Regions from separate parts of the Paenibacillus sp. A3M_27_13 genome, predicted to be linked through region 1. Evidence: a T-box and tRNA genes for the amino acid it is inferred to sense, from the RefSeq annotation. Region 1 holds a T-box; the other regions hold tRNA genes.
The links. A T-box is a leader RNA that pairs with one kind of tRNA and senses whether it is charged. The one in region 1 lies ahead of argS (arginine--tRNA ligase), so its partner is inferred to be a tRNA-Arg.

Region 1 (8,495 bases):
CTCTCATCGCTTTGGCTATCGGAGTAGCCGCCGAGCTCGCTGGTCCCTTCATCGCCAAAACGATGATTGACGACCATATGCTCGCTATTGAAAAACCATTTTATGAAACAACTAGTGTGGACGGAACTGTAAGCTATGCTGGAACCCACTTTAAGCGTGAAGATCGCTTTGAGTCCGGGGAGACCAAAGGTCGCGAAGCGAGGATTTTACAAGTTGGGAAATCTTTCGTATTTATCGATGGCTCGGTTAAAGTGGCTGACGGTAACCGCTCCTTTACGAACGGAACGCTGACTGTGACACGCGGCTCCGACACCTTTCGCTATGAAGCTAAGGCTCTGACAGCTGATGAACTGTATAGCTTTTACAAACCGGAAATGCCCGGTATCTTTCAGCTGATTGGCTGGTATTGCTTCTTCCTGGTTATTTCCATTTTTGCTGAATTCGGTAAAACATACTGGCTGCAATCCTCGGCGAACAAGGTCATTCAAAAGCTTCGGCTTGATCTCTACGCTCACATCCAGCGGTTGCCAGTTTACTTTTTTGATAACTTGCCTGCAGGCAAAGTCGTATCCCGTGTTACGAATGACACTGAGGCAGTCAAAGATTTGTTTGTGGCTGTGCTCTCAAATTTCACTTCAGGGATTGTGACGATGGCAGGAGTATATGTTGCACTCTTTTTGCTGGACTTCAGACTGGGTCTTATCTCTCTGTTTATAGTACCGTTACTGATCTTGTGGATTGTATTGTATCGCAAGGTCGCCACCCGCTATAATACGATCATTCGGTCCAGACTCAGTGAAATTAATGCGATTATCAATGAATCGATTCAAGGGATGTCCATCATTCGCGTATTCCGCCACCAGAAACAAACGCAGCAAGAGTTTGAAGAACTGAATGATGATTATATGAAGCATCAGAATAAAATGCTGAATTTGAACGCCTTCACTTCGCACAATTTAGTCAACGTGTTGAGAAATCTCGCCTTTGCCGTCGTGTTGTGGTATTTCGGATCTGAGGCGCTCGGAACTACAGGTAGTGCTGTTTCACTAGGCGTATTGTATGCCTTCGTCGATGTGCTGGGTCGACTGTTCCAACCTATGACGGGTATGGTCAACCAACTCGCCGTACTGGATACTTCCATCGTATCCTCAGGACGCGTATTTGAGTTGATGGACGAAACTGGAGAGCCGGTGACGGACGGCACGATGCCGCGCTACAAAGGCCAGGTAGAGTTTAACGACGTTTCCTTTGCCTACAAAAAGGATGATGTACTTAAACATATTTCCTTTACTGCACAGCCCGGGCAAACAGTTGCCCTTGTCGGACATACCGGATCAGGCAAAAGTTCGATTATTAACCTGCTATTCCGGTTCTATGATCCGCAAAAAGGAACGATCACCATTGACGGAACATCTGTCAAAGACATCCCTAAGCAATGGCTTCGCCATCATATGGGTATTGTTCTTCAAGATCCATATTTGTTTACAGGTACGGTAGCCTCTAATGTCAGTCTCGAAGACAGCCGAATCACGAGAGAACAGGTGAATAAAGCGCTGCATGACGTTGGAGCCGACAAATTGCTGGCCCATTTGCCGCAAGGATTCGATGAGCCTGTTATTGAAAAAGGTAGCACTTTATCAGCCGGGCAACGCCAGCTAATTTCCTTCGCTCGTGCACTAGCCTTTGATCCCGCAATTTTAATTCTGGATGAAGCTACTGCCAATATTGACACCGAAACGGAAGCGCTCATCCAATCCGCTCTTGAGGTACTCAAGAAGGGACGTACGACCTTTATCATTGCTCACCGTTTGTCCACCATTCGCAGTGCGGACCAAATTTTGGTACTTCATCGGGGTGAAATTGTTGAACGGGGTAGCCATGACGAACTTATGACTCAAGGCGGTCGTTACTTCCAAATGTATCAGCTCCAGTCGGGAACAGTTGCAACAGATTCGGCTTCATCCTCTGCTACGCCTTCTGCGCAAGATGACCTGCTTGCAGGCAAAGTCAGCATTTAAAGCTTGAATAGCCCTATTGCTTAGGGCTAACGATTAACATTTGGTATGAAAAAAACCAGCAAGTCTCCCCTACAAATTGGAGGCTCGCTGGTTTTATTTATATCTATAACATAGGGCTCGTAATTTTATTTAGCTACAGACGTGCCTGTTCCTGTGGGCGGAAGCACTGTTCCATCTACTGCTTTAAGCGTAACCTTATACTTGCTGTCTACCAATGTGCTTGTGTGGGTATCCGTAATGACCTGAATATTCATTTCCCCTGGCTTTGGACTAGTCAGCTTGTAGTAAATTACTGCATTCGTATCATCTACGTAGTCGATGTGATCCACTTCAATGCCGTAACCTGGATTAGGTGCCTGCAGACGGGTGATTGTCACTTTGTTCTGCTCGTCATTTGCCTTCTCTATACTCATACTAATGTTATTTTGTTGAACCGGATCTACAGGCTCAGCCGGATTTTCAGGAGTAGCTTCAACCGTTTTATGACTTTGTACAAATTCGGATGCGTTATAGACCATTTCTGCTGCCTCCATCCGCGTTACTTTACGATCCGGGTTAAAGTTGCTCTGTTCGTCCAATTTTGCAATTTTGGTCAATAGCAGGAATTGAACGGCTGCATTTGATTCCTGGTCTAGTTTTTTGCCATCCGCTACATTAATTAACATACGGACAGTTGGATATTCACCCGTTGCACTCACTGCTTTATACAGAATATTCGCAAATTGTTCTCTTGTCATACGGGTGCTTGGATCAATATCTGGTGACAAAGGGATTTGGTGTTGGGCTGCAATCCGATAGGACTGGGCATACCATGCAGAAGCCGGAATGTTTGCAAAGGAACCCGTTGTGAAATCAGGCATTACCTGAAGATCCATTGCACGAACAACCAAGTGTACTCCTTGTGCATACGTGAGCGTTTGATCCGGTGCAAATTTATCCTTGGTTATTCCTTGAATAATTCCTTTGTCCTGAAGTGAGTTTACGATCTTCTCCTGTTCAGTTCCCTTTATATCACGAAAAGCAGAGGCCGACGTAGCTACTGCCAATGAGCAGATGACAAGCAGGGCAGCTGTCACGCTTTTGTTCTTTTTCATGAGATACACCTCCATGTTTACTTTGCTTCTACACTTACCGACGCAATAAAAGCATCAAATGTTTCAAATATGCACAAATTGGTTGCAAAACAGTGGAATACCTGCGTTTAGTGTACCCGTCTAACTCTTTTCTGCTCACAATCTTTATACATACCCAAAAGTGCCTGTAACCGATTTATTTTTTTACAGTATTCCTTTGGAATATCCAGGTCTGGGTAGCAGTCATCCCGCCAGCAAAAACTCGCTCCCCTTTGTTCGCTTTGCTTACATCCGATTCGGTGCTTTCAGACCAAGAAGTTGCAGCGCGCATGCCAGAATATCGGCAGTTTGTTCCGCCAACTGAATACGCCACTGTCCACCATCGACAATCCTTTCCTTGGCGTAAAAACGGTTAAACGCCTGGGCCGTATCCAATGCAAATCTCGCAATTACCGAAGGCTCCAGTTGGCGAACCGCACGTATCAGTTGTCCGTGATAGCGATCCAACTGCTTAAGCAGCGCCCAACCTGTGTCACCCAACATTCCATCCGATACGTCATTCAAATCACGAGAATGGCTATCTTGGACAAGGGCGTTGTCGCTAGAATTGGTATTATCAACATCGACGCGAGCGTGAGCTTTCTCCAGAAGGCTGCGAATGCGCGCATGAGTATACTGCACATAAGGCCCGGTCTCGCCTTCAAAGGTCAGCGCCTCCTCCAACGAAAAATCCACTTCATTCAGCCGGTTGTTTTTTAAATCACCAAAAATAATCGCCCCGATACCAACGTCCTCAGCTACTGCCTGTTGTTCCTGCAAATCGGGGTTCTTCTGAGTAATGATGGCTTGAGCACGCGCTATAGCTTCATCCAGCACCTCCTCCAGTTTGACAACTTTTCCGCGTCTTGTGGACATTTTCTTACCCGCAAACCGCATTAATCCAAACGGCACATGCTCACATTGCTCCGCCCAAGCCTCCCCTGCATGCTTCAGCACCGCAAACACCTGCTGAAAATGCAACTTCTGTTCTCCACCAACGACGTACAGCAACCGATCAGCCTTCATCACTTCATGACGATAAATCGCTGTTGCCAGATCACGTGTCGGATAAATGGTGGTCCCATCCTTTTTTAGAATAAGACACGGAGGCAGTTCCTCGTCTTCCAGACGAACCACGAGCGCACCATCACTTTCCTCCAGCAATCCTTTTGCTCTTAATTGAGCAACAACTGCCTGCATCTTATCATTGTAAAAACTTTCTCCCAGCACATGGTCAAATGTAATGTTCAGACGCTGGTACATACGATCAAATTCACCCAGACTAACTTCAACAAAAAACTCCCATAGTTGTTGAGCCTCAGCATCCCCATGCTCCAAACGTCGGAACCACTCGCGGCCTTCATCCTCCAAAGTCGGATTATGCTCGGCCTCCTGATGAAAACGAACATATAGCTTCAGCGATTCACCAATCGGATCATGTTGTAGCTGCTCCTCATTTCCCCATCTTTTATAGGCCGCAATTTGCTTGCCAAACTGTGTTCCCCAATCCCCAAGATGATTCACACTAATTGGAACATATCCGGTTTCACCAAGAATACGATACAAGGCAGCACCGATAACAGTAGAGCGAAGATGACCGATACCAAACGGTTTGGCAATATTGGGCGAGGACATATCAATAACTACCCGCTGTCCGTGCCCGATATTGGGCCTGAGGAAATCGGCCTTGCTCAATTCAGCAAGCATAAGTGGAATATGAACAGATCGATCCAATGTTATATTTACATAGGCACCCGATGCTGAAGCAGTTAAACCTTCTTCATGATTCACTAGCTCCGCCAATTCCAGTGCAATGTGCTGTGGAGACTTTCGAAACTTTTTGGCCAGCACAAAACAGGGAAACGCCACATCTCCCCATTCAGGCTGCGGAGGCACCTCAAATAAAGATAAAATTTCTTTCTCCTCCAAGCCCGTATGGGCCAATATCGCTTGAGCAGCAATCCTCATCAACATGATCTCTCTCCTTCTTTTTATAGAATCTAACAAAAAAAGCCCCCGCCTCTTGAAATAATTCAAGAGACGAGAACTTCAATATCCCCGCGGTACCACTCTTCGTAAATCGGTTGTGCAGCTAAAGCTAACTTACACAAATCGCGATTTCACTCCAATGACTAATAACGGTGTCTGCCGGGCTGATCTACTAGAAATTCTGCTCGTTGGATCAACCGTCTCCCGGGTGCGCTTCACATCGGACCTCATACCGGCTTACACCTCTTCCGGCTCGCTGTAATGATACGGCTCCGCTGCTACTCTCCCGTTCCATGACGTTAATTCCAATCATTATACAAACCTATTCAGTAGAAAGCAACCTATTATTTCCTCTTCAGGCACTAGTTCCATATATGTAATTACACTGCCACCAACTGGCGGCACGCCTGAACGCAACGACGGCAGGCTTCTGCACAATGCTTGCAGTGATCATGGGAATGCTTGCTGCATTCAGCAGCACATACCTCACAGGCCTTGGCGCACAGCTCACAGATTTGCTCGGCAAAATCCGTTCCACGCTGCAGCATTTGAGCAGCAAATCCGCATATTTCTGCACATTCCCTACTCACTCGAATACATTCACGCAGCATAGCTAAATCATATTCCTTCAAACTCGCTACGTAACATACATTGCAAGCGTTCATACATTCCAGGCAAGCATCCACGCATTGTTGGTATGAATGATTCATATTACATTACCTCCCAGTTGTTGACCCTGCTGTACTATTACCCGCTGACCCTTGAGATTAATCATTTGATGTGCGCGCTTTCAATAAAATAAAAACAAAGTAATCCCGACTTATGTAAGGAAGTGTACTATATTCCAGTGTGCAAGTGCAAGGATATTAATCACATGGATTTTTAGCCCCTGTTTCTGACTTGCATACACTCAGTCATTGCTCTATTGTAAAAAGTGTATGTCTAACCACCGATCAAGGAGTGAGCATTTCAATGAATATGTCTTCTGTAGAGGAGCATCGACAGGAATCCCCGCAACAGGTTAATTGCATGGTCGTGACTGTCTCGGACACCCGCACCGTGGAAACAGATACTGGGGGACGACTGCTCATGGATCTACTAGAAACCAATGGATATAAGGTTGTTCGATATGTCATTGTCAAGGACGACTACGAAGGTATTCAGCAGTTAGTATCCGAAGCAGCGGCACAGAATGAAATCGAGGCTGTACTTTTGACAGGCGGCACTGGTATTTCTCCACGTGATACTACATATGAAGCCGTCTCCTCTCTACTGGATAAGGAACTACCTGGCTTTGGAGAAATCTTCCGTTATTTAAGCTTTGCTGAGGACATTGGTTCAGCAGCTATATTAAGCCGGGCTGTAGCTGGCACTGTGGGCCAGACAGCTGTATTTTCTATGCCTGGCTCACGCGGAGCCGTTCGTTTGGCAATGGAACGCATTATTGTCCCTGAGCTACGACATGTGATGAGAGAAATTTATAAATAAGCTCCTATTTCCTACATGCCGCGACACAAAAAGGCACCCCATACATTCATGAGGTGCCTCTTCCAACTATTCTTTTTCTTCAACTTCGGGCTGCATATAGCTATCGATCAGCTTTTGCTTCAGCTCCCATACCTTCTCGCTCAGATTTACACGATAAATTTCAGGGTTCAGCTTCCGCAAATATTCTGGCCAAAACAGTTTCAACTGTGAAGTATGGTAGGCACGAATTTCATCCAGCTCAGGAAGCTCATATACCTTCTGTCCATTTATAAAAATAGGCTCAAGCATTGGTACGGCTTCATAATTTTCTACATACTTCTTCATATACGGATGCAAAGGGTTAAACAGCTTCAGGCGCTTACCATTACGCGGACGCTCTTCATCCGGGAAAGAAATATAATCGGCCACAGCTCTCCCTTTTTTCTTATCCACAATGCGATATACATCCTTCTTGCCTGGTGTGGATACTTTTTCTGGGTTACCCGAGATCTTAATCGTCGGCAACATTTCGCCATCCACTTCACGCTCAACCAGCTTGTACACCCCGCCAAGCGAAGGTTGATCTGAAGCCGTAATAAGCTGTGTTCCTACACCCCATACATCAATACGTGCCCCTTGGGCTTTCAGGTTAAAAATCGTATTTTCGTCCAAATCATTGGAAGCTACGATTTGTACGTAATCTAAGCCTTCAGCATCGAGCATTTCCCGCGCCTGAATGGATAGATAAGCCAAGTCACCGCTATCCAGACGGATTGCATTCATACGCTTGCCCTGACTCTCCAGCATTTTTGCTGTCCGAATCGCATGAGGAACACCACTTTCCAGCGTGTCAAAGGTGTCTACCAACAGTGTAACCTGGTCTGGTAAAACCTTCGCATACACGTCAAACGCCTCCTGCTCCGTCATAAAGGTCTGCACCCATGAATGGGCATGTGTTCCCTTCGTCGGGATTCCAAAGTGCTCGCCTGCCAGCATATTAGAAGTCGCGTCAAAACCTGCCACATAAGCTGCTCGTGCTCCCCAAATCGCCGCATCTGCTTCCTGCGCACGCCGTGTTCCAAATTCGAGCAGTGTATCGTCACTTGCCACCTGCTTGATGCGCGATGCCTTTGTCGCAATGAGTGTCTGATAGTTCATAAAATTCAGTAATGCCGTCTCGACAAGCTGCGTTTCCATAATCGTTCCTTCGACACGTACCAGAGGCTCGTTTGGAAAAACAAGTGCCCCTTCTTTCATCGAATGGACTGTTCCACCAAACTTAAACTGGCGCAGCGCCTCCATGAACATGGGATCGTAATTCTCCTCCTGTTCAGACAGATAGCGAATGTCCTCTTCTGTAAACCGCAAATTTGCAATATAATTCACAATGCGTTCCAGACCAGCGAACACGGCGTATCCATTACCAAAAGGGAGTTTACGGAAATACGCCTCGAACACAGCTTTACGCTGATGACTTCCGTTCACCCAATGGGCGTACATCATATTAATCTGATATTTATCTGTATGTAATGCGAGGCTCGTTGACTGCATCGTAATCATCCTCTCTGACTGTCCCCAGGTTTGTGGCAGCGTACCGCCTCATCTGCCCAGATTCAGCAATATCCGGCTCCATTTTGTTATCGGACATTGGTGCACAATCGTTAAGTTATTTTACTTCTTCTGACGTAAAACCGTATCCTCAGCCGACCGTACCGCAGCTCCAAGACTTCCCTCAAAATGACCCAAAGCCCAATCATGTCCAGCTTGATTAAAGCTCGCCACAGCGTCCTTGTATACAGTAATAGCAAAACCTTTGTTATAAGCATCTACAGCCGTATGCAGCACACATATATCTGTACACACACCAATTAGATGAACTTCCAGAACACCACGTTCACGCAGCCTGAGC
Region 2 (8,495 bases), on a different contig from region 1:
GGCTGGCTGTTCACAGCTACAGGTGAGCTATCTTTCTGTTTTCTCGGAAGCTGCCAGGTGACTTATTTTAATACGGATCGCAAGGATACTTATGCACCGGAATGCATAGTGACCCAGTATGTACTGCATTACGCCAGTGGCGAAAAGAAGACGATAAGCCAGGCTGTATTAGATCAAAAAGAGGCGCAAGATGTGAGAGAGCGGTTGATTTCCCGTATCGAGGTATATTTGGGGAAATAGCTCCATTAATTAAAGCCGTCATGCTGCAATAACAGAGCATGACGGCTTTTTAAGACTTCATAAATCCTTGTGCCAGGCAGGGGGGGCTATGCTGAAATATCTTGCAACTCCAATATCACAGGACAGTGGTCACTGCCTGTAATATGACAATCAATGCTCGCATCCATCAATAGCGGACGAAGTCTCTCCGAGACGAGGAAGTAATCAATCCGCCAGCCGATATTCCTTTCTCTCACCTTTAGCATGTAGGACCACCAGGAATAAACATCCGTCCGGTCAGGATAAAAGTATCTGAAGGTATCTATAAATCCGGCGTCTAGCAGCTGTGACATGCGTTCCCGTTCCTCAGGCGTAAATCCGGCATTTCCGTAGTTAGCTTTGGCATTTTTGAGGTCGATCTCCTGATGAGCTACGTTCAAGTCTCCACAAACGATGACAGGCTTCAAAGCATCCAGTTGTTGCAGGTAGCTGCGAAAACGGTCTTCCCATTCCAGTCTGTAGGGCAGTCGGGATAAGTCCCGTTTGGTATTTGGTGTGTACACATTGACGAGATAAAATTTTTCGAATTCCAAAGTAATGGTTCGGCCCTCCGGTTCTTCATTTTCTTCAAGTCCATAATGCACAGAGAGCGGCTTGATTTTGGTGAAAATAGCCGTGCCGGAATATCCTTTTTTCTCAGCATAATTCCAGTATTGTGTGTATTCCTCCATGTTCTCCATGAGGATTTGACCTTCTTGAAGCTTCGTTTCCTGTACGCAAAAAATATCGGCATTTGTTTCTTTTAGATAAGTATAAAACCCTTTGGTCACACAGGCTCTTAAGCCATTTACATTCCAAGATATTAATTTCATTTGATTAATCTCCTTGCTAATTCACGCGGTCAAGCGATGTGATTTGTATATCCTTTGTTGACACAAGTTTATAAATGTCTTCTATCTGGACTTCATAGGTCTTTTCATCAAAATGGTCCTGACCAAACATATAATCGTTTATTTCTATTGCCTTAAGGTTTCGTTTGGTATTCATAGTCGAAGGGAAGTATTCGATATCTAATGAGGCTTTATTTCCGGCCAACACTGTCTTGAGAACTTTCGCGGTTTGTAATACTCGTTCTTTTTCCAATGGCAATCCTGAGTCAGTTAGATCCTCGAATACAATTATACGAATATACTGATCGCCGACCGCTTTGGGATTCAGTTTAAAATCGTCGTATTCTTTGATCATTTTATCCGTGTTCCCTTCTTGCACTCCAGAATGAACAGCGGCTGAATCATCGTATAGCTTTTGTATAACGGGTTTGAGCTTCATGTCCAGTTGACTCTCCCAAAGGGCGTTAAGATAATTTTCTCTAAATGGGACATCATCATAAGGACGCTTGGTCATGTTAAAGAGGACGGAAGGATGACGATTAGAGATCGCCTCCATGGTATATTCAGTGAAGGGAATACTATGATAGCTAATATTTTGAATTTGAAAGTCCTCTCCATATTTCTGCTCCAGATATTGCTCTGATTCTGCGGCTACGTTGCGTTTATTTTCACCTGTTTGTGTAAAAGGCTCGATAATATCTACGTATTTCATTGTGACTGCAAGAAGTAGAAGTGTAGCTCCTAAAGCGAGACTGAGTAAAGTGCGCCATTTGGATGGCAAGGATACACCTGTCGGTGCTCTCTCCGCATGGTGTGGAATTTGAAAAGATCGTACTGTAAAAACAATGCCTAAAATGTGAAAAAGAATGGCCAACGGTCCCGAGATAATAAGCAGGTATCCGAGTGAAAACATTGTAAAATAGATCAGAATTCCCTGTGTGATGATAAGAGCCGCTCCTCCAATCATATAGGAAGGAATGGCGAGATAAAACATACCCAATCCAGTACCTAATATAGAAAGCAAAGTGGCAAGAAAACGATGAATTTCCCGCGACTTTTGGAGGTTATTCGTAGTCAAGGGAGTCAGTCTACCTCCTTTACTTAAAAATGGTGCAACATGATAGATGATAGCAATTTCTGCGTTTTTTTGAAAGAGTAGAGACTTGAAACCAGCGCCTAAAGTAGCGTTGGGCAGACTACTCTTTCTACATTATTTATAATGAAAAAAAGCTCCCTTGCGGAAGCTTTTTTTGGTGTAATATATCAGGAGAGAACTCTCCTATGGTCGACTGCGAAGTATAGGCTAACGATGCCGATGGCCCGACGTTCCCCCGTGGTTTATCTCATGAGAACAAAAAAAGCCTCCATTATGGAAGCATCTTGTTATGACGTCCCAGGAGGGATTCGAACCCCCGACCGACGGCTTAGAAGGCCGTTGCTCTATCCAGCTGAGCTACTGGGACATAAAATTCAAGCGAATATTAATATATCATATGGATAAAAGAAATTCAAGTCTTATTTTGCATATATCGCTTATTTAAGCTTTATACAGCATAAATTCTGAGTAGACGTAGTTTTTTTTGCCTTATAAAAGGGTATGTTAGAATACAGGTGAATATGTGTAAGACGAGTGGTTGGACTTCGGCTACTGTTTCTCATATAATCTACAAATACTTGAGCTTGCGAAGGAGAGGGGGTGCCTTGAATAAAGGACTCCAAGGTGACGACAAAAGAAAATAATATTGTATTGTTTCCGAAGACACTGGACTATTATCAAATTCAACTTACTGTGATGCTTGAAAACGAACGTTACGGAGAGGCGATGGCGATGCTGCGTTTTTTAATGCAGTGTCAGGGACAGGAGCAGAAGCAATACGATGAATGGAACGCTCTATTACAATGGCTGGAAGCTGCATTTCCACAGTACGCTGACAGCGGGGCGGTAACGGACGCTGTGGAAGAAGAAGTCAGTGAAGTAGAGTTAGCTCGCCGTCATGCACGCTTTAAGCAGGAGCAGGATGCAGGCTACGGCAACAAGCTGTTGCGGATGGCTATGGATGAACCCTTATCCGAACAGACGATTTTAGCATTGGAGCAGTTGTCCTATCTGGAACTCCCAGAAATCGACGATGCCTTGCTTCGCTGGATTACGGAACGGGAAATCCATCCTTTACTTCAATTCCGTGTTCTACAGACCATGCGACGACGCGGAACGGAAGGGACGATAGAAATCAGACGGGGTGATGAACAAGCGGAAATCGACATTGAAACGGTTCCGTTACAGCCAGGTGATTTTCCAGAGTCGATTATGCGTATTTTGGAACGGGTGGCCGATCAGACTGAGGTGCACGAGCCTACACTATTCTATTTTGCACAGGAGCTGTGGTCACAGTTTGTGATGGCAGTATACGGTACGAAAGATTATAGATCAATGTTGGTGGAAGAGGACGGAATGCCGGATATTTGGGCTGCAGCACTCCACCAGACAGTTTCGGAAAGTTTGAACGGAAATAATAATGAGGAAGAAACCCGTGCTATATATGGCATTACAGATGCGTTGCGTTTCCGTTTTGAGCAGGCGTATCGCTCGATGCGACTATTCGTAGCGGCGGGAATGAACACTCCTTAATGACCGGAAACGTTTACCTGTGAAGCATTCAAAGGGCTGCTCTTGAAAAAGACAGTAATGTTAGATATACTATAGTGGTTATTTTGTGTGCGTTGATTGTAATGAAAACTAAGTGAAGATTTTGTTGGAGGGGAAAGCATAAAATGAAAGCAACTTGGGAGAAAATAGAGAAGAACCTTGGGGTTCTTGAAGTTGAGGTTGACGCGGATCGTGTAGCCGCTGCACTCGACAAAGCTTTTAATAAAGTGGCAAAACAAGTAAGTGTACCAGGATTCCGTAAAGGTAAAGTACCACGTCCTATCTTTGAAAAACGCTATGGTATTGAAAGTCTGTACCAGGATGCAATTGACATCCTGTTGCCAGAAGCTTACAGCCAAGCTGTAGAGCAAACGGACATCTTCCCGGTTGACAGCCCTGACGTTGAAATTGATCAATTTGCTAAAGGCGAATCTTTCAAGTTCAAAGCGAAGGTTACTGTTAAACCTGAAGTGACTTTGGGCGATTACAAAGGCGTAGAAGTGCCTGTAAGCAAACTCGAAGTAAGCGACGAAGAATTGGCTCAAGAACTGGAGCGCCTGCAACAACGTCATGCTGAATTGGTTGTCGTTGATGAAGATGCTGCTCAATCCGGTGATACAGCTATTATTGACTTCGACGGTTCCGTGGACGGTGTGCCGTTCGAAGGCGGACAAGCTGAGAAGTATTCTTTGGAACTGGGCTCTAACACATTTATCCCTGGTTTTGAAGAGCAAGTGGTTGGTTTGCACACTGGCGATTCCAAGGACGTTGAAGTAACGTTCCCTGAGAACTACCATTCTGCTGACCTCGCTGGCAAACAAGCGGTATTCAAAGTGAAAGTTCACGAACTGAAACGCAAAGTTCTTCCTGAACTGGACGATGAATTTGCTAAAGATGTAAGCGAATTTGACACACTGGCTGAATTCAAGGAAGACTTGAAAAAGCAATTGTTGGATCGTAAGGAAAACGAAGCTAAAGCAGCCCGTGAGGGTGCTGTAGTGGAGAAAGTTGCTGAGAATGCAACAATCGACATTCCTGAAGCAATGGTGAAGAGCGAAGTGCAAAACATGGTTCGCGATTTCGACAACCGTTTGCGTAGCCAAGGTATGAACCTTGAAATGTTCCTCGGATTCTCTGGTCAAAGCAAGGAAGACCTGGAAGAGCAAATGAAAGCTGATGCTGAGAAGCGCGTACGTAACAATCTCGTGCTGGAGCAAGTGGCTAAAGCAGAAAACATCGAAGTTTCCGAAGCGGAAATTGATGAAGAACTGAAAAACATGGCTGAAGCTTACAAACGTTCAGTTGAGGAAATCCGCAGCATTCTGGAAGGTAACGGCTCGTTCGCTAACCTGAAAGAAGAAATTTCACTGCGCAAAACAATTGCTTTGTTGGTGGAAAACAGCAAAGAAGTAGAAGCGCCAGTTGAAGCTGCTGAATAATTCAGACGATAAATATACGGAGTATGCTGTAACAAGCTGCAACGTAGCAATTAGATAGGGATAAGGCACGTAGTGAAAGTTACGTGCCTTATTTTTACCTTTGGTAACCCAAATTTTAGTCGTTTATGGAAAGTGCTGTGAGTCGTGTTTTCTTGTTTTACATAAGTCACTACCGTATATTTGCACATACATACGAAACATGGTTAAATATGAGAAGGTCTCGGCAGAGTGTACTTTAAACAGCCCGCACTGCATATATGAGCGCATGCAAATATGACACGAGACTCTGAACATGTTAAAATATTTTGTAAGGTGTTCACGTTTCATGCTTGCTGCTTCCGTTTTAATGGGACATAAGGAAGCGGATGAATACAGGTGTTCATTTTAATAAAGAAAAGAGGTTGGTCGTGATGAGTCTCGTCCCTATGGTTGTGGAACAAACGAATCGAGGAGAACGATCTTACGATATTTACTCGCGGTTGCTTAAGGATCGTATTATTTTCCTAAGTGGCCCGATTGATGACGATGTCGCCAATCTCGTCATTGCACAGCTATTGTTCCTTTCTGCGGAAGATCCAGAGAAGGATATTAATTTGTACATTAACTCGCCAGGCGGTTCTGTAACTGCGGGCATGGGTATATATGATACAATGCAATTCATTAAGCCGGACGTATCGACGATCTGTGTAGGCATGGCTGCAAGTATGGGGTCGTTGCTGCTAACAGCGGGTGCACCAGGCAAGAGATACGCACTTACCAACAGTGAAGTCATGATCCATCAGCCGCTCGGTGGCATTCAGGGGCAAGCCTCCGATATGCTGATTCATGCGGACTGGATTATCAAAACACGTGCTAAGCTGAATCAAATCTATGTAGAGCGTACGGGTCAGCCCCTCGAAAAAATCGAACGTGATACTGACCGGGATTTCTTCATGGAAGCGGAAGAGGCAAAAGCATACGGTATCATTGACCAGGTGCTGTCTAAACCGATTAATCTGTAAAGGGGTGGCTCTATGTTTAAATTTAATGATGAAAAAGGACAATTGAAATGTTCTTTCTGCGGTAAATCTCAGGATCAGGTTCGCAAGCTTGTTGCTGGACCGGGCGTATATATATGTGACGAATGCATTGAGTTATGCACGGAGATTGTAGAAGAGGAATTGGGTCATGAAGAAGAAGTAGATCTGAAAGACATTCCGAAACCAATGCAAATCCGTGACATTCTGGACCAATATGTCATTGGTCAGGATCAAGCGAAAAAATCGTTGTCTGTAGCGGTATATAATCACTACAAACGTATTAATACTCAAAACAAAATTGATGATGTGGAACTGCAAAAAAGTAACATTTTGATGCTTGGACCTACAGGTTCGGGTAAAACGTTGCTTGCGCAAACCATGGCTAAAATTTTGAACGTTCCTTTTGCTATCGCAGATGCCACTTCCCTTACGGAAGCAGGTTATGTGGGTGAAGACGTTGAAAATATTTTGCTGAAACTGATTCAAGCTGCCGATTATGATGTGGAAAAAGCCGAACGCGGCATTATCTACATTGACGAAATTGATAAAGTAGCCCGCAAATCCGAAAACCCGTCCATTACGCGTGACGTATCGGGTGAAGGTGTACAGCAGGCGTTGCTTAAAATTTTGGAAGGAACGGTTGCTTCTGTACCTCCGCAAGGCGGTCGCAAGCATCCACATCAAGAGTTCATTCAAATTGACACCACGAATATCCTGTTCATTTGCGGTGGCGCCTTTGATGGTCTGGAGCAAATGATCAAACGCCGTATTGGTAAAAAGGTCATCGGCTTTAACGCTACTAGCGAACAAAAAGATCTGAAACCAGGCGAATATACTTCAATGGTATTACCTGAGGATCTTTTGAAATTCGGTCTGATTCCGGAGTTTGTAGGACGTTTGCCGGTTATTTCTACGCTGGAGCCGCTTGATGAGAACACATTGGTTCGTATTTTGTCTGAGCCGAAAAATGCGTTAGTCAAGCAGTATCAGAAGATGCTTGAACTGGATAATGTTACTTTGGAGTTTAAGCAAGATGCTCTGGAAGCCATTGCCCGTGAAGCCATCAAGCGTAACACGGGTGCCCGTGGTCTTCGTGCGATCATTGAAGGCATTATGCTGGATGTGATGTATGAGGTTCCTTCCCGTGATGATATCACTACTTGCGTCATCAATGAGCAGGTTGTAAAAGATAAAATCGCACCGGAACTCGGTGGTACAGATAAGGATAAAAAACAAGAAGAGAGCGCCTAAGGATTGATACTTCGCGATCTCTAAAACATGAGAAGCCGGATCTCCACTTCACTAAACCTGTATGAGGTTTTAAGGGGTGGAGGTTTGGCGTTAATGGGAGAGAAAAGTACATGTTCTTAAGACAAGACACACGTCCCGTAAAAGTCGGGAATCTGACGATTGGCGGCAGCAATGAAGTCATCATCCAAAGCATGTGTACAACCAAAACAGCAGATGTGGAAGCAACTGTAGCCGAGATTCTTCGTTTGGAAGAAGCCGGATGTCAACTGGTGCGGGTTACCGTCAACAATGAGGAAGCTGCCGCAGCCATTAAGGAAATAAAAAAACGGATTCATATTCCGCTGGTTGCAGATATTCACTTTAATCACAAGCTGGCTCTACTGGCAATTGAAAATGGAATTGATAAGGTTCGCATTAATCCAGGTAACATTGGACGACGTGAAAAAGTGGAAGCTGTCGTTAAGGCATGTAAGGAAAAAGGGATTCCAATTCGGATTGGTGTGAACGCCGGGTCGTTGGAACAGCATTTACTTGATAAGTATGGCTACCCTACGCCAGAAGCGATGGTAGAAAGCGCACTGTATCATATCGGGATACTGGAAGAGCTTGATTTCCATGACATTATCGTGTCATTGAAGGCGTCTGATGTTCCTATGGCGATTGCCGCTTACACGAAGGCAGCTGAAATTATTAAGTATCCGCTCCATCTGGGTATTACCGAAGCTGGGACGCTCTTTACGGGTACGGTTAAAAGCGCGGCAGGTATGGGCGCTTTGCTGGCATCAGGCATCGGCTCCACAATGCGTATTTCGCTCAGCGCCGATCCGGTGGAAGAAGTGAAGGTAGCACGTGAGTTGCTCAAGACGTTTGGATTGATCACAAACGCAGCTACACTGATTTCTTGTCCGACTTGCGGACGTCTGGATATTGATCTGTTCTCTATTGCTAACGAGGTAGAAGACTACATTGCAAAACTCAAGGTACCGATTAAAGTATCAGTACTGGGTTGTGCAGTGAATGGCCCGGGTGA
Region 3 (8,495 bases), on a different contig from region 1:
GGTTTGCTTAACAATTATCCATTAGAAAAGAGGTCATATCAAGTATGTATATGAAAAGAAGCGGAATGCGGAAGTTACGAATATGGCTGGTTATATCGTTAAAGCCATTGAGGAGAACTACGCCGATACTCAAAAAGCCTTTGAGCCAGAGGACGAGCAAGATATTGAAACGGTCATTTCATGTATGAACGATCGTATACGCAAGTTTATCTTTTTCAAAGACCGCAGTGTTCAAGAGGAGATTATGAATGAAGTTGAAGGAACCCAACAAATGATAAAAAGTATCACTGCTGATATTCTACGGGTAATGGAAAAACGGAAATTTAAGAACTTACGCCCTTTAGAGGAAGCAGACTTTGAAGAGGAATGGGGGAAATCTTCCCTAAGACAGATTCTACAGGATATGTAGCCTGGTGGGAGTCCATTAATTAAGGAGATAGTTTAAATTATTTTAGGTCGCAATTGAACTGTAGGTCTTTCACCTTGTGGAATTGTAAAGGGTTTAACATCAATTTGAAAGTACCGTAATCGTAACGCTAGAATGAAATATATTAGGAACAGTGTAAAGCCGGTAGGTTATTAGACTTACCGGCAGATCTCGTATGAACATCGTCAGCAATACAGTAAACGATGGGCTCATGCTACCGGCTCTAAGGGGTCACCCCCCGCCCCTAAGACCCGCTAATCAGGCCGATAATTAGAGCGCCTTCGCCGGAGGAGAACGCCTCAGCCAAGGCGCTCTACGTTCCTGTCCTTCGTTTTATGCGACCCACGGAACATTGGGGGCCAGGATAGGAGAAGCAAACATGGGAAACCATTCAGCCAGCTCAGTGTTGCTGTGACTTCAGCCATCAAAACCTCAACTACCCCGCAGTTTGTTAGACCTAAAGAAAACGCTCTGATTTTAATCAGAACGTCTTCTGCTGGGGATGGAATGAGAAAGTCATTTAGTCTATCGAAACAATTTGCCATAATCCATCTTTATCTTTTTCGAAATAGAAGGTGTACCGTATATCAGGTGAAGAACCTTCTTCTTTATTAAGCCGTTCGCCTACTACGGGTACCAATATCCGATCCTTTTCTTTTATAGCTTCGGCAATACCTGTAAACTTCACGGGCTGACCCAGGAGGTAATCGTGCCCTGTTTTAACAGTTGGGCTGAGTGCAGCATGGAACTGATCCAAATCTTTTGATATAAAGGCGTCCAGAGCCACTTTGAGTTTTGTTATCATGCCATCCTCGACCAGAGGGTCTTTAACTTCATTCCATTTGATCTCGTCCAAGCTGGCTGATTGACCTGGTCCTTCTTTTACTGCCGACTCAGGGGCTGGCGGTACCGCTTCATTAGTGGGTGTAGTTATTTCCTGCTTTCCACAACCAGTAAACACACTTACACCTGCAGCAAGTATGAGAATAGAAATAATTCGAGCAGGTTTATCCATGTTTAGATTTACACATCCTTTCTCTTTCTTTAACGAATCCATTAAAAGAAAGTTGCAATACTTTTAGTGTAAAAAAAGAAGGCGTCAACCGAATGATCCTCGTTCAATTGTATGTCCAAGATATCTTTAGGGTGAAGAGGGCTCGTGAGTACCCTCTACTGGATTTTAAGAAACCATGAAGAAGACTTTACGTCCATCGCCTGTTGCCTTAACGATGCCTGTTCTCATCTGTACAGAACCAGAATCATCTAGGAAAATAACGTTTACCAGCGTCCCGCGAGCGTACTTTGCTTTCTCATAACCTAAGCTGTAGGATCCTTTTGCTAACAATTGCTTACAGCAATTGTTAGCAAAGGATTACATTTGTGGATGAATACAAATCACTCTAGCAGGTCTTTTTTCACTCTATTGGCGTGGAGCAGTTGCTATCATTGATACTGAAACAGGATCGGAAAGTCTCTAAGCTGAAGGGAGTCCTTAGAGAGGTAGAAATTGTATATGACCCGATGAATTATCTGTCTATCTTGATAACTAAGTTAGATTACGCTATAATATAGCTATTCGGAAACACATTGATGATCTCTGACGACATGAGTCGATGGAGAAGGAGAATATTGTTGTCTTGGTGACGGCAATGAATGTACATGCTCTGATGCAAAATTGGTGGTCAATTTATTTGACGATGCCTTTTTTTGTGTTCGGGGCTTTTTTTGTTTATTCAAACAGGAGGGATGTATTATGTCTCAAGAAGATCAAAAAGAGAGGTTTGTTCGAGTGAACACAAACAACCAACGTACATATATGGGAGGCACTTTAGTGGTTACTGCTGTTCCTGCTCTTAAAAATGAGAGTGATGAAGGTGACGAGCAAATTGCCGTTGGCGATGCAGCTCTTATTGCTGGGTACGCCAACTTGTTGGACCAATCTAATATCATTGGCCAAGTCACTGTTCCGTTTGAACAACTAAGACAAAAGTTCTCGGTTGAGAACTTCCTTAGAAACCCAAAGTGAACTGATTTCCATAGCGTGTATAGAGGGTGAGGAGATGCATATATTGCATCTCCTTTTTTTTGTACTAAAAAGGGAGGATGTAATGCTGATTAAAGTGGCATGCATTCAAATGATAGGTTCTTTGTTGTATGACAGTTACGCCTCATTGTGAAAAATGTTAGGCCTGCTGAAAAAAGTGCATCACTCAGAAGTGATCAAATACACACTTAACAAATAGGAGACAATTATATGTTAATGGCAACTCTTGCAAATCGAAATATTCGATCGATGAATGAACAAATCGCAGCTGGTGAGTGGGTAGATATCACAGAGTTATCTAGAAGTATGGGTTTTCCCCCTCAAATGTTGGTTAGTCGTGCAGCATGGGATACTGTCGTATGTCCAGATCAGAAGGGGACTTCCCTAGGGATAAATACTGCTAATGCAGCGGCTTTCTTTTTGTCCCTTCTCAAAGTGACTATCGGGGTAACGCAACCTGGAGCTACAGTTTCTTTTTCTGTATTTGTAGCCAAGCCTGAACTACATCCCATTCCTTTGACCGTGATCGGTGCATTTGGGGATTACGGCGAGTATATTTTGAAAGTGGAATTAACAGCTGAATTACAACGGCATATTGAAAAAATTCATAATTAAAATAACCTTTTAAAAGGTGAGAAGATATATGCAAACGGAGAATGAAAATCAGAATCTTTTCGACGACGATTACTCAGATGGGATTCATAAGCGCAGTGTGATGCATTTTGTCCCAAATGTGAGAATGCGCACCGTAAGAAGTATCCATATTAATCGGTTACTTTTTACATGTTGACATAAATTCATGAGTTTGAAGGCAATTATTTTCCTTCAAAAAGAAATCAAATATTAGGGGGGAATCTCTGCGCGGATAAAGCGGGAGATTTCCCCCGCTTAATTCTCGTAGACTACACAATGCTAAAAACCTTAAATGGCAAATGTATTTCAACATGTTCGAGTGTGTCACACCTATCATGGTACTTCATGAGCTGGAATGATATCAGGGGTTCTTCTAGTGCAGATGAATTCATAGAACAAAAATGGATTCACCTGATTAATCAGGCTCATTTTCTAACTTACATGAAGACGAAAGGAGAAACATACGATAAGTTGCATATTATATCGTATGTGATATAATCAATGGTATATATTGAGTTTGCAAAAGATAATTCAGGACAACGTCCTGTTTTAAATGAACTAGAACGCTTGCGTAAGCAGGCCGCCGCCAACAATCCGGAAGCTATCTGGCTGTTACAGCGGATCACACGTGCTCTACAGTTTGCTCAGAGATACGGCATTCCTGAAGCTCTTATTCATAATCTAATTTCTGAAGATGATGTGGGTATTCCGTTTACGTTAGTACAGCCTGTTAAGGCACTAAAGTCTCATCAGCCTTTGTATGAGCTACGCGTAAACCAAAAGAACCGCAAAGGGGCTTTCAGAGCCATCTTTTTTACACACATTTTTGAAGGTAACCAGATATTGGTCTTCACTTACTCAGTGATGAAGATGAAAACATCATCGCCAGAATTTGACAGGGCGGTAGAGATTACGGAACGTATGATCCCTGATTTTTTAAAAGATCCGAGTAAGTATATTAATGGTGGCTGAAAGGAGTTTCACGATGAAAAAATTAGGGCAGGACTTCGAAAATTTTATGCAGGAAGCTAAACAAATTCCTGAAGTTGAAGACTATTTAACATCTTTTTCTGTAATGATTGGAGATATGGTGTTAGCCCGAAGAACCAAATTAGGATGGAGTCAAACGAAACTTGCTTCCCTTGCTAGTACTACCCAAGCTAGGATCTCCCAAATAGAAGCAGGGAGCCAGAGTGTCAAATTAGATACGATTAATCGGGTTGTGCATGCGCTTGGACTGAAAAGCGTTTCTCCCTTCTATGGGGAAGATGCTGCAAGTAAAGAAGTCGTATATTAGAAATAAAAAAACACAAGGAGTCACCTTTAAAGTGGCTCCTTGTGTTTTTTTAAATAAATCGATGAACGAGAAATAGATCTAATAAAAAGATACGTACAAGTATCTTATGTTTAAAGACGCGCCCGCGAGGAATCGAACCTCGATCTCAGGCTCCGGAGGCCTACGTCATATCCGTTGGACCACGGGCGCATATGTTTCTTGCGTGAAAACAATTATACACAAGATCCATTGAAAAAACCACCCTCTCTCGCCGCTTTGCAGCCCCAGCATTGACCTTTTAGGGATCTACACAGCCTTGCCCTTAGGAAAGGGATGTCAAGGCTGAAATGAACGCTGCGCGACTCTTGACGTCCTCATTTTATCTCTACATGACCATTTATAGCAGTAACGTGCCGTTTTCCAGCTAAATATTTCCCTCTTTCAAGTTCTCTTAAGTAAATACCAACCAGCGTGCCAAAACCGTTTGTATAAGTTGTAATAAAAAATTTGCTACTAGACATGAGAATAGTCTGGAATAAAGTTACGCAAAATCTATGGTTATAGTTTACAGAAATTAGCGTAAACAAAAAGATGAGGGAGAAGACACTGTAGGGCGCTCCATTACAAAACCTGCAGACAGAACCTTAGTGAAATCATTACCGTTCTATGGGGAAACGTGAAATACTTCTGTATTTTGTGGTATTATAAAAATATTACAAGATCAATGATTTTCTCTGCTGAATGGTTCAAGCGGAGAACAGCTATGCTTTTCGCATAAGTGAAATGGATGTTAAGGAAGAAAACGAACGTACGGGATACGTATGCTCTTTTCTTCCTTTTTTGCGTCCTAAAAAGCTAAAACTGTATTTTCTGTAAGTCTCCCGGTCAGGGGAACGTATAACTACGTCCCCGTCTGACCGCGGGGACTCTACGGAGGAATGATTTAAATGAAAGAACTAATTACAAGACAAGAGCAATACCAGACGGACAGTCACATGAAAGGTAGACACTTCGCAATTGTTTGCGAAAAGGAATTGCTTGGCGCCAGGAAACATCTGATAGTACAAAAGGATATGAAAATAAAAGATTACGATTTTATAGGTTTTTCTGAATGGGATGCAAAAATGTTTCCAGATCGTGAGTCACTTGAGAAAGCAATAGCCCTTAAACGGCAAGAAATGCACAATACAGCTGTTGGAAATATATTATCTGCTCCAGTTGTAGTTAAGGTATCACAGGAGCTTGATACTCTTTTAAATCTTTATAATCGAATTATTTTTTAGAAACTCCTTCGGGAGTTTCTTTTTTTGTCTCTATGTAAGTCTCCTTAATCTTGTGGTGATAAATATCTTATTCATACGTAGTACTTCCTTTTAGTGCTACTTCAATAAGTACTTCTTTACTTTCAAGATTTGATACCTCCTCTTTCAAAATCTGAAAGGGGGTCTGTCATTATTTGATACCTCCTCTCTCAAAATTTGATAGACGATTACGTTTATCAAATTTTGAGAACCCGCCTCTCAAAATTTGATACCCGCTTCTCAGATTTTGAGGGGCCGCCTTTCAAAATCTGAGAAGCGGATATCAAATATAATAAAGTTGAGTTCTAATCGAAAAAAACACATTAAAATTGAATTCTAAATTTACAAATTATTTATTATTGTACAGAAATTAAAGTTATATTTTGGGAAATATTATATAACGATTCACACAATTTAATTGAATGGGTTTAAAATCAGTTTGATTTTTTACTGGCGTATGAATTTCATGCTAATATATCAGAAATAAAGAAGGTATAATCATGGGGGCATGGATGTATGAAAAGTGTGGAGAATTTGGTTAACAGTATTGTCGATGAATCTGTGATTAAAGGGAAAACTTATATTTATTTAATATCAGGTACAGAGAATTCGTTCACCAGCGGATATTATAAGATTGTTGAAAATGAAGTCTCATATGTTAGTGATATAACGGTTTTTCTTTTTGAAAAATATACAAATGAGATTGGGATGATAATGAGGGGAAAGGGGATTCTTTGTATTAAAGTGGAAGCTGGAAAATTAATGGAATATAGTATTGTAAACGATATGAATCCAGAGCTTTATGATAGTGATGTCTTCGAATTGATTATCTACCAGAGATATGATTTGGAACCGGAGGGAGAGGAAAGTAAAGTAACCTTACGGAAATCATTAAAAGCCGAGAAAATTAAAGAAACTCTAGTGTTTGCATGCTATATGAATGATATGGAAGGAATCAAGGAACTCGTTGCGAACGCAAGTAAATCCAATTTAGATAAGGTTTTGAAATATCACGGTACAGCTTTGCAGTTTTGCTGTAAACACAATAATTTAGAGGCATTTAGACTTTTAGCAGAAAAAGGGGCAAATGTAGGAAAACGTGCGTTGGCTGAAACACCGCTTGAAATTGCATTTAGATATTCAAGTGATATTGTGAATTATATACATACGGAATATGCGGATATCTATCAAAAAGAGGTAGAAAAGAAGGGGTTCGGGATCGCTCTTCATTGTAAAGATGAAGCTCTGTTGAATGATATATTAGAGCTGGGCTGTGATGTGAATTGCGAAAAGAAACCGTTTCCCCCTTTACATAATTTTGCGGATTGTAATAACATTTTGGGTATTCAATTCCTGTTGGATCATGGGGCTAATATTGAATGTAGGAACCAGTATAAACAATCAGCCTTGCATAGAGCTGTCAGTAAGGGAAATGCAGCAGCAGTAGAAGTCCTATTAAAATATGGGGCTGACATTAAGGCTAAAGATGATAATGGAAAAACACCTTTGGAATTGGCTTGGGCACGTGAAGACAAAACAACATTTAATATGATGGAATGATTAAGGAATTTCTTTGTTAGCAGATCTAGTATGAAGCCGACTTTATTAGGTCAGCTATACGTTTCATACCAATTTGCTACGATAAGTTAGAATTGAGCTTATATAAAATTGAGAACAAAAAAAGCCCCTAACCCTCAAGAAAACAAGAATTAAGGACCATCCTATTTTAATTTTAAAGGTGAGGAGGAGTTAGACCTCCATCTCCTTCTTGACGGGAAGGTATTTTCATTAAACTATCACCATACACAGAAAGGATTGAGACCTTCATTCTCCCGCGTGAAAGGCGGGCACTTTAATTAAGCTACTGTGTAAGAAAATTGTACCATATGTTATTATATGTGTAAATAATATTTAAGGTGATAAAATGAGAAAATATGAAAAATTAAACGATAATGGCAGACAGTATAGATGCTATGTTTGTAAAGAATCAAATATTGTATTTCATGAACACTATGTAAAGCTGTGCCAATCATGTGGCGAATACAATGAAAAAAAACGTCTAGCCAAGCATCATTTAGAATCTTACATCGCATTGATTACAGGTGGACGAACAAAAATAGGATATCATACTGCATTACGTCTATTACGAGACGGATCACGAGTCATTTTGACAACCCGTTTTCCGTATGATGCATTACAGCGTTATATCCAAGAGCCTGATTTTGAAAATTGGAAAGATCGCATCCATATCTACGAATTAGATTTTCGCCAAATTGAAAGGGTAGAAATGTTTGCCCGTTTCATAGATAAAGAGTTTCCCTACATAGACATCATTATAAATAATGCTGCTCAGACGGTAAGAATGTCGCAAGAGGAATATAAGGAATTAAAATTAAATGAAGTGGAACTCCAAAAAAAAATAATGGACAACCAACGTCTACTTGCTAACAGCACGACTATCTCTTACTTTGATAAATCTACGAATGAAACAAAAGATATTCAAAATTTACAGCTTTTTAATCAAGAAATGGGAGTAGTAAGTCACAATCATTCGTTTCAAAATTCATGGACAGCTCAATCCCATCAAATTTCCATGGTTGAAATGCTCGAAGTTCAGCTAATCAACGTGACCGCTCCATTTTTGCTCAATACAAAGTTGAAGGATACTATGATGAGGAGTCCTAATCAAAATCGATTTATTGTTAATGTATCTGCGGCAGAAGGCCGATTTCAGATGAAAAGAAAAGGTGGATATCATGTCCACACCAACATGGCAAAAGCCTCGCTTAATATGATGACCCTAACCTTGTCTAA

Region 2: it encodes a tRNA-Arg, which carries the amino acid that the T-box ahead of argS (arginine--tRNA ligase) is inferred to sense. The anticodon was not compared.
Region 3: it encodes a tRNA-Arg, which carries the amino acid that the T-box ahead of argS (arginine--tRNA ligase) is inferred to sense. The anticodon was not compared.

The regions. Positions count from the first base shown of each region.
Region 1 covers NZ_JANAVE010000002.1:1,162,244-1,170,738, reverse strand. The annotation lists gene NLX82_RS11935 (ABC transporter ATP-binding protein) at 1-2,018, shown strand, start outside; gene NLX82_RS11930 (S-layer homology domain-containing protein) at 2,144-3,112, opposite strand; gene argS (arginine--tRNA ligase) at 3,377-5,104, opposite strand; T-box leader at 5,164-5,422, opposite strand; gene NLX82_RS11920 (four-helix bundle copper-binding protein) at 5,500-5,829, opposite strand; gene NLX82_RS11915 (MogA/MoaB family molybdenum cofactor biosynthesis protein) at 6,092-6,607, shown strand; gene NLX82_RS11910 (nicotinate phosphoribosyltransferase) at 6,674-8,137, opposite strand; gene NLX82_RS11905 (cysteine hydrolase family protein) at 8,258-8,495, opposite strand, start outside.
Region 2 covers NZ_JANAVE010000004.1:43,932-52,426, reverse strand. The annotation lists gene NLX82_RS16490 (cellobiose phosphorylase) at 1-240, shown strand, start outside; gene NLX82_RS16485 (exodeoxyribonuclease III) at 327-1,091, opposite strand; gene NLX82_RS16480 (hypothetical protein) at 1,108-2,187, opposite strand; tRNA gene NLX82_RS16475 (tRNA-Arg) at 2,499-2,572, opposite strand; gene NLX82_RS16470 (hypothetical protein) at 2,830-3,738, shown strand; gene tig (trigger factor) at 3,882-5,195, shown strand; gene clpP (ATP-dependent Clp endopeptidase proteolytic subunit ClpP) at 5,606-6,196, shown strand; gene clpX (ATP-dependent protease ATP-binding subunit ClpX) at 6,209-7,465, shown strand; gene ispG (flavodoxin-dependent (E)-4-hydroxy-3-methylbut-2-enyl-diphosphate synthase) at 7,576-8,495, shown strand, end outside.
Region 3 covers NZ_JANAVE010000006.1:71,541-80,035, reverse strand. The annotation lists gene NLX82_RS19575 (hypothetical protein) at 83-409, shown strand; gene NLX82_RS19570 (hypothetical protein) at 948-1,442, opposite strand; gene NLX82_RS19565 (hypothetical protein) at 2,181-2,453, shown strand; gene NLX82_RS19560 (hypothetical protein) at 2,682-3,086, shown strand; gene NLX82_RS19555 (hypothetical protein) at 3,606-4,076, shown strand; gene NLX82_RS19550 (helix-turn-helix domain-containing protein) at 4,090-4,401, shown strand; tRNA gene NLX82_RS19545 (tRNA-Arg) at 4,519-4,590, opposite strand; gene NLX82_RS19540 (aspartyl-phosphate phosphatase Spo0E family protein) at 5,328-5,663, shown strand; gene NLX82_RS19535 (ankyrin repeat domain-containing protein) at 6,198-7,241, shown strand; gene NLX82_RS19530 (SDR family oxidoreductase) at 7,606-8,495, shown strand, end outside.